Regions from separate parts of the Massilia sp. R2A-15 genome, predicted to be linked through region 1. Evidence: predicted binding sites of a transcription regulator. Region 1 holds the regulator's gene; the other holds the start of a gene.
What was found. Region 1 encodes NrdR, which represses ribonucleotide reductase genes. Its sites were predicted from a motif close to CACNANATNTNGTG; they were not measured.
Positions count from the first base shown of each region.

Region 1 (4,370 bases):
GCCAGCTGATGCGCAGGTGCGCCGCGCCGGTCTTGCGGTAAAACGACTGCAGTACGACCTGGGTGCCGGCCCGCATGCCATAGCCGATGGCGGTAATGCGATACAGGTGGCCGGTCGCCGGCGCCGGCTGCGGAATCAGCTCGATGATGTAGCGCGGCGGCCGCCCGGGCAGCGCGGCGCCGGTGAAGGCGCCGTAGGGCACGGCAGCTCCCAGGTCCGCCGCCTGCCAGGCGGGCGGAGCGCCGGCGGCCGCGCATTTGCACAAGCCGAATCCGACGCTGCCCGCGGTCCGGCCGCAACCCTCGGCGAAGCCGGCCGCATCGCCGCTGGCAAACAGCGCCGCGCGCGCCGAAGCGGGGTCGAAGCCGCCGGCGATGTCGCGCTCGGCGTCGGCCAGGGCAGCTTCGGCCGACTGGAAAGCGAGATGGCGGTCGCGTTCGGCGCGCGCCGATTTTTCGGCGTTGAGCGCGGTCTGCGCGGCCGACGCGGCGAGCAGCATCACCGCCACCGTCACCACCAAGGCGGCCAGCAGTGCGGCGCCGGACTGGCTGGGGCAGCGGCTCATGGCGGCGCGTGCAGGTAGATCGTCGTGGCAAACAGCTTGCGCTCGCGCCGGCGCAGTGCGGCCGGCAGGTCCTGTTTCGCCAGGCGCACGCCGCGATCGACGCCGGCAAAGGCGTCGCTGTAAGCGCTGCCGAACAGGTCGAATACCCGAGGCTGGGCATTCGCGTCGTGCGCGGCGTGCAGGACCAGCGCCACGCGGATGCTGGCGACGCGTTTCCAGGCCGCGGCGCCGCGTTCGTCGAGCGCGGTGGCGCTGAGGTATTCGTTGGCCAGGCCGTCCGGCGGTTCGTCGGTGTCCACGCCGTACAGCAGCTGGAAGGAATCGACGCCGGCGACGATTGCATCCGCACCCCAGCTGTGCGCGCCGCGGTACTTGCAGCGCAATTCGGCTTCGCCCCGTGCATCGCGGCCGACGTAGAAAATGCTCCAGCCATCGTCGGCTTCGCCCACGCCAAAGCCGGCGCAGTTGACGGCGCTGCCGTCGCCGCCGCCCGCCGCCCCCGATCCGGCAAAATGCACCGCCAGCACGTCGCTGCCGTTGACCGCTTCGGCGAGCGCGCCATCGAGACCGGAGGTGGCGCGCGGCAGCGAACGCGCATCGAGCCCGGCGATGCGCGCCGGCCCGGCCGATAGCGCCGCGCCGGCGCCGGGCTGCTCCCAGTTGACGTAGCCCGCCTGGCGCACGGCCCGCGCGACCGAGTCGAGCGCAAACCGGCCGCCCTCGTCGAGCGCCACCGCGTCCACCTGCGCCAGGTAGGCGGCGTTGGCGGACACCAGCAGGCCGGCCGCCATCAGCATCGCGCCCATGCCCACGGCGAGCGCCACCAGCAGTTCGGCCAGTGTGGCGCCGTGCTGGCGCTTCATCCGGCCGCTCCGGGCAGCGCGAGCGCCACGCGCGGCTGCGCCGCGGCGCCGGCTTCCTGGCCGCGCCAGCCGATCTTGATGACCACTGGCGCGCCGGCGGCGCCATCGCAGGCCCAGTTCAATTCGGCGGCGGAGTCGCGGCAGACCACCACCCGGCCGCCGGGATATTGCGTGCGCAGCGCATCCTTGATGTGGTAGGCCTCGGCCTCGGCGAGCTGCAATGCGGTGCAGGGAGCGCCGGCGTGGCACAGCGCGCCGGGCGGCTGCGGCGGCCCGTCGGTTTGCGCGTCGTAGCGCAGCTGCAGGTAGGGATTGAGTGCGTCGCCGGCCTGCATGGCCACGCGGTTGGCGCGCATGCTGTCGGCCAGGCTGCCGGCCAGCTGCACCGCGCTCGATGCGAGGCCCGATTGATGGCGGGCGCGCAGTGCCGAGAGCTGCATCGCGGCGGCGCCGAGCGCGCCGATGGTCAGCACGCACAGTGCGACCAGCACTTCGATGAGCGTGAACCCGCCGGCGAGCCGCGATCGCATCACTGACCTCCCCCTTGTTGAGTCGCCCAAGTTATCAGGCGCGACCCGGCCAGCCGTGAGATGGCTCAACAGTGCGGGAGGGGTGCTGGGGAACTAAAAATCAGGGCGCCGCTTGCAACAAAATGGGGGCAGGTCCGCAGGACCAGACCCTACTTGCGCGGCTGGCCGACTTCGGCGATGGCGTCCTGGAATTCGGCCAGGTCCTCGAAATTCTTGTACACCGAGGCGAAGCGGATGTAGGCGATCTTGTCCAGGCGCTTGAGTTCCTGCATCACCAGCTCGCCGACGTAGCCGCTGTCGACTTCACGCCGGCCGCTGGTGAGCAGCTTCTCTTCGATCGTGGCGACCGCGGTGTCGATCGCGTCGGCCGACACCGGCCGCTTGCGCAGCGCCAGCATCAAACTGGCGCGCAGCTTGGCCGAGGCGAACTCGGTGCGGCTGCCGTTCTTCTTGACGATGATCGGCATCGAAAGCTCGATGCGCTCATAGGTGGTGAAGCGCTTGTCGCATTGCGCGCAGCGGCGCCGCCGCCGCACGGCGTCACCCTCCTCCGATACGCGGGTATCGAGGACCTGGGTTTCGTCGTGCTGGCAGAACGGACATTTCATGGCGGCGCCGGTGCGGGGGCTGCGATTGGCTTACGCCGCGTAGACCGGGTACTTGTCGGTCAGCTTCTTGACTTCGGCCTTCACGCGGTCGATGGTCGCTTCGTCGGTCGGATTATCGAGCACGTCGGCGATCAGGTTGCCCACCATCGTTGCGTCTTCTTCCTTGAAGCCGCGCGTGGTGAACGCCGGGCTGCCCAGGCGGATGCCGGAAGTGACGAATGGCTTCTGCGGATCGTTCGGGATGCCGTTCTTGTTGCAGGTCATGTGGGCGCGGCCGAGGATCGCTTCGGCTTCCTTGCCGGTCAGGTTCTTCGAACGCAGGTCCACCAGCATCACGTGCGACTCGGTGCGGCCGGACACGATGCGCAGGCCGCGCGCGATCAGGGCCTTGGCCAGCGCGTCGGCGTTCTTGATCACCTGCGACTGGTATTCCTTGAACGACGGGTCGAGCGCTTCCTTGAACGCGACGGCCTTGCCGGCGATGACGTGCATCAGCGGGCCGCCCTGGATGCCGGGGAAGATCGCCGAGTTGATCTGCTTCTCGAATTCGGCCTTCATCAGGATGATGCCGCCGCGCGGGCCGCGCAGCGACTTGTGCGTAGTCGAGGTGACGAAGTCGGCGTGCGGCACCGGGTTCGGGTACAGGCCGGCGGCGATCAGGCCGGCGTAGTGCGCCATGTCGACCATGAAGTAGGCGCCGACGGCCTTGGCGACCTTGGCGAAGCGCTCGAAATCGATCTTCAGCGAGAACGCCGAGGCGCCGGCGATGATCAGCTTCGGCTTGTGCTCGTGCGCCAGGCGCTCCATCGCCTCGTAGTCGATGTCTTCCTGCTCGGTCAGGCCGTACGAGACGACGTTGAACCATTTGCCCGACATGTTCAGCGCCATGCCGTGGGTCAGGTGGCCGCCTTCGGCCAGCGACATGCCCATGATGGTGTCGCCTGGTTTCAGCATGGCGAAGAACACGCCCTGGTTGGCCTGCGAGCCGGAGTTCGGCTGCACGTTGGCCGCCTCGGCGCCGAACATCTGCTTGACGCGGTCGATCGCCAGTTGCTCGACGACGTCGACGTATTCGCAGCCGCCGTAGTAGCGCTTGCCCGGGTAGCCTTCGGCGTACTTGTTGGTCAGCTGCGAGCCCTGGGCCTGCATCACGGCCGGCGAGGTGTAGTTCTCCGAGGCGATCAGCTCGATGTGGTCCTGCTGGCGCTTGTTTTCCTTCTGAATCGCGTCCCACAGGTCCGGGTCAACGTTGGCGAGCGTGTGATCTTTTGCAAACATGAAAAACTCCAATCGGGTATCGGTGCAAGCACCAGGCAGTATGGAACGAATGAGGGAGAACGGAATAACCGAAGAGGCAGCCTCATCGCGCGCTTCCATCGATGGCTGCCCAGGCGAACGGCTAATGAAATCTCACGTTCCCCGGTGGAAGTCCACCTTTCGCCGAACGGTGGGAGGCCGCGGCTTTTCGCCAGTCACGTGAGACGTAATGGAGCCCAAATTGTAAGTTAAAGCCCAGGAATGGGCAAGGAAGGTGGTGACAAACTATCATCGCCGCCATCGAAACTGGCCAATTCGGCTACAATTTACGACGTTTCCCTTTTCGGACCTCACCATGATCGTATTTATCACCGGCGCATCTTCGGGCTTCGGCGCCGAAATGGCGCGCACCTTCGTCGCCAACGGCCACCAGGTCGTGCTCAGCGGACGCCGCAAGGACCGCCTGGACGCGCTCGCCGCCGAACTGGGCGACCTGGCGCTGCCGCTCGAGATGGACGTGACCGACAAGGCCTCGATCGAGGAAGCG
Region 1 covers NZ_CP131935.1:976,488-980,857, reverse strand. Annotated here, with positions in the region: gene Q4S45_RS04420 (PilX N-terminal domain-containing pilus assembly protein) at 1-565, opposite strand, end outside; gene Q4S45_RS04415 (PilW family protein) at 562-1,428, opposite strand; gene pilV (type IV pilus modification protein PilV) at 1,425-1,958, opposite strand; gene nrdR (transcriptional regulator NrdR) at 2,108-2,566, opposite strand; gene glyA (serine hydroxymethyltransferase) at 2,597-3,844, opposite strand; ZMP/ZTP riboswitch at 3,945-4,052, opposite strand; gene Q4S45_RS04395 (SDR family NAD(P)-dependent oxidoreductase) at 4,179-4,370, shown strand, end outside.

Region 2 (4,370 bases), 2.3 Mb from region 1:
GGTTCGAGCTGTGGACCACGCCGACGTGCTGCTGCGGCGAACGGATGTTGCACGGATCCTTGAACGTGATCCATGGGTGGCCGGTTTCGAACAGCATCGACAGCATCTTGCGCCACAGGTCGAGCGCGGCGACCTTCTTGAAGACGCGCATTTCGCCGGCGGCAGCCTTGGCTTCGTAGCCCAGGTAAGCCTGCTCGAACGCCTTGCCGACCTTGTCGTGCAGGTCCGGCGTCTCGGACGGCGAGAACAGGGTCCAGTCGCCCTTTTCCATCACGCGCTTCATGAACATGTCCGGAATCCAGTTGGCGGTGTTCATGTCGTGGGTGCGGCGGCGGTCGTCGCCGGTGTTCTTGCGCAGGTCGAGGAATTCCTCGATGTCCATGTGCCAGGTTTCCAGGTAGGCGCAGACCGCGCCCTTGCGCTTGCCGCCCTGGTTGACCGCAACCGCGGTGTCGTTGACCACTTTGAGGAACGGCACGACGCCTTGCGACTTGCCGTTGGTGCCCTTGATGTGGGCGCCGAGCGCACGCACCGGGGTCCAGTCGTTACCCAGGCCGCCGGCGAACTTGGCCAGCAGCGCGTTTTCCTTGATCGCGTCGTAGATGCCTTCCAGGTCGTCCGAGACGGTGGTCAGGTAGCACGACGACAGCTGCGAGCGCAGGGTGCCCGAGTTGAACAGGGTCGGGGTCGAGCTCATGAAGTCGAACGACGACAGCAGGTGGTAGAACTCGATGGCGCGCGCTTCGCGGTTTTCTTCACGCAGCGACAGGCCCATCGCGACGCGCATGTAGAACGCCTGCGGCATTTCGATGCGCACGTCGCGCACGTGCAGGAAGTAGCGGTCGTACAGGGTCTGCAGGCCGATGTAGCCAAATTGCAGATCGCGGTCGGCGACGAGCGCCTTGGCCAGCTTGGCCAGGTCGTACGATGCCAGCACCGGATCGAGCAGCTCGTTTTCGATGCCCTTGGCGATGTATTGCGGGAAGTAGTCGATGTAGGCGGCTGCGGCCTTCGCCTGCGGCACGTCCTTGCCGAAGACTTCCTTGCGGATCGTGTGCAGCAGGATGCGCGCGGTCACCTGCGAGTAGGCAGGATCCTTTTCCATCAGCGCGCGGGCGGCCAGGATGGCGGACTTGTGCAGCTCTTCGACCGGCACGCCGTCGTACAGGTTCTTGACCGTCTCGGCCAGGATGGCGTCGGCATCGACGTGCTTTTCCAGGCCGACGCAGGCGGCGTTGATCAGGTCGCGGACCTGGTTCATGTCCAGCGGACGGCGCTCGCCGTTTTCCAGCACGTGGATCTGCGGTGCGGCCAGTTCGGCCTTGCCGCCGGCGGCTTCCTTGGCGGCGCGGCGCTCTTCCATGTGCTTGGCGCGGTACAGCACGTAGCCGCGGGCGACGTCATGCTCGCCCGAGCGCATCAAAGCCAGTTCTACCTGATCCTGCACATCTTCGATATGGAAGGTGCCGCCGGTCGGATGGTGGCGCACCAGGGCGGCGACCACGTTCGCGGTCAGTTGCTCGACCAGTTCGCGGATGCGCGCCGATGCCGCGCCCTGCCCGCCGTTGACGGCGAGGAAGGCCTTGGTCATCGCGATGGCGATCTTGGTCGGCTCGAAGGCGACCACGGCGCCGTTGCGGCGGATGATGCGATAGTCGCCGCGCGCCGCGATGTCGGCCGCGCTGGCGTCGGCCGCGGGCGCCGTCGAACCTGGGGTGACGTGCAGATTAGTAGAAGTGTCTTGTGATGTGTGCATTGAGGCTCCCCAGGGTTGGCATTGCAGTCGTGCTGCTGCCATTGTTATCAAGTAGTCCGCTCGGTCAGCGGTCCGTCAACAAAATAAAAAAGCGAAAAATACCCCGCCAACCGTTGCAGCCTGTTGGCAAACGACGTCTAACATGGGTGGATTACTCTGATTCGACACCGCCTCGCTGTTGCCGGCGGTGGTGAAACTGTGTCGTGGTTGAGTCCGTCGACACCACTATATCTAGTCATGAGTGTTGAGATGGGACTAATTGTAGTGCCTGCCCGACGGCCACGCAATAACTTTCCAACAGCATTAGACACTAAATATTTCGTTTAATTTCGGGTTCGGCCACTTGACATTTTTCAGTGCGGAAAGGATGCCGATTGGCCGGTGAGCGGCCACTAACATTGCTTCTTTTTCAGGCAGTTTTTGCGCCGTCCGCGCGAGAGTATTGGTGAACATTTCCCAGTCGAAAAACGGTCCCGGGTCGGTCTTGCGCCCCGGCGCGACGTGCTCATGCCCCTGGATGGCCGCCAGCGGATAGCGTTCGAGCAGCGCGAGGGTCAGCGCGGCCACCGATTCATATTGCGCTGGCGAAAATGCAACAAAATCCGAGCCTTCGATCTCGACGCCGACCGAAAAGTCGTTGCACTTCTCGCGGCCGTCGAACTGCGACACCCCGGCGTGCCAGGCGCGGTCGTTGCAGGACACGAACTGGATCACCCGGCCGTCGCGGCGCACCAGGAAATGGGCCGACACCTCCAGGCCGCGCAGGTCGGCGAACGAGGGATGCGCGTTGAAGTCCACGCGGTTGGTAAACAGGTCGGCAATGTGCGGGCCGCCGAACTTCCCGGCCGGCAGGCTGATATTGTGCAGCACCAGCAGCTCGACTTCGGCGCCGGCCGGGCGCGCGTCGAAATTGGGCGACTCGTAGCGCGCCGCCTGCGCGCACCAGCCATCGGCGCCGATCTTCATTGTTCCGGCTCCTGGATGTCGAGCTTCTGCATCTGGTAGCGCAGCTGGCGGAAGCTGATGCCGAGCAGCTGCGCGGCCTGGGTGCGGTTGAACTGGGTCTGGATCAGCGCGCGCAGGATGATGTCGCGCTCGACCTGGGCCAGGTAGCCCGGCAGGTCGCTCGGCAAATCGCCTGCCGCGGCGGCCGGCTCCGGCGCCGCGGCAGGCGTTGGCACGGGCGGCGGCGCCGGCGCGGCTTCGGCCACGCGCGCGCTTTTCAGCGACAGGTCGCCCACCTCGATCACGCCGTCGTTGGCGAACGCCAGCGCGCGTTCAAGCACGTTTTCCAGTTCGCGCACGTTGCCGGGGAAGGAGTAGGCGCACAGGGCGTCGAGCACGCCGGGGCCGAGCACCGCCTTCTGCCCCGGTCCGGCCAGCCGCGCCAGGATGCCGTCGGTGAGCACGGCCAGGTCGCCGAGCCGTTCGCGCAGCGGAGGCAGGGTCAGCTCGATCACGTTCAGGCGGTAGAACAAGTCCTGGCGGAACTCGCCGCGCTCGACGCACCTGGCCAGGTCCTTGTGGGTGGCGCTGATGATGCGCACGTCCACCGGCTCCTCCGCCGTGGCGCCGATCTTGCGCACGCGCCGCTCCTGGATCGCGCGCAGCAGCTTGACCTGCATCGCCAGCGGCAGGTCGGCCACCTCGTCGAGCATCAGGGTGCCGCCGTTGGCCGCCTGGAAGAAGCCGTCGCGCTCGTCGGCCGCGCCGGTGAAGGCTCCCTTGCGGTAGCCGAAAAACTCCGCTTCCATCAACTGCTCGGGAATCGCGCCGCAGTTGACCGCGATGAAGGGCCGCGCCGCGCGCGAGCTTTGGGCGTGGATCTCGCGCGCCGCCAGTTCCTTGCCGCTGCCCGACTCGCCGGAAATGGCGATCGGCGCCATCGAGCGCGCCAGCCGGCCGATCTGCGCGCGCAGGCCCTGCATCGCCGGCGAGTCGCCGATGAGGCGGCTGGGCGCGGCGGCGCCTGGTGCGGCCTGGCCGGCTGCCGGCGCCAGGCGCAGCGCCGAGCGCACCATCACGCGCAGGTCGTCCAGCACCACCGGCTTGGAGACGTAGTCGAAAGCGCCGGCTTTGAGCGCGACCACCGCGTTGTCGGCGCTGCCGTAGGCGGTGACGACGGCGATCGGCGTGCCCTTGCCGCTGGCCGCCACTTCGCGCACCAGCTCCAGGCCCAGGCCGTCGGGCAGGCGCATGTCGGTCAGCACCAGCGCGTAGTCGTTGGCGGCGAACAGCGCGCGCGCCTCGCGCAGGTTCTCCGCGCTGTCGACGTCCAGGCCCATCTTCACCAGGGTGATGTCGAGCAGTTCGCGCAGGTCGGCTTCGTCGTCGACGACCAGGATGCGGGGTGAAGTCATGGCGATGCCTTTCCGTTACAGGGAGTGCTGCTGCGCGAACGTGATGACGAACCGGCCGGTCGGCTTGCGCAGGCCGTAGGTGCCGGAATCGATGCGGTATTCATAATCGAGCATGGCGCCGTTGTTCAGGCACAGCTCGCGCGCCAGGTACAGGCCCAGGCCGGTGCCCTTGCTCGAGGTAGTGTAGAACGGCTCGAACAGGTGGGCGCGCACTTCCGGCGTGATGCCGGGGCCGTCGTCCTGCACGTGCAGCT
Region 2 covers NZ_CP131935.1:3,729,759-3,734,128, forward strand. Annotated here, with positions in the region: gene Q4S45_RS17065 (ribonucleoside-diphosphate reductase subunit alpha) at 1-1,756, opposite strand, end outside; gene ampD (1,6-anhydro-N-acetylmuramyl-L-alanine amidase AmpD) at 2,060-2,722, opposite strand; gene Q4S45_RS17075 (sigma-54 dependent transcriptional regulator) at 2,719-4,116, opposite strand; gene Q4S45_RS17080 (PAS domain-containing sensor histidine kinase) at 4,132-4,370, opposite strand, start outside.
Region 2: Q4S45_RS17065 (ribonucleoside-diphosphate reductase subunit alpha) is a predicted target of NrdR. The motif match lies at 1,980-1,993, and genes of this name have one in related genera.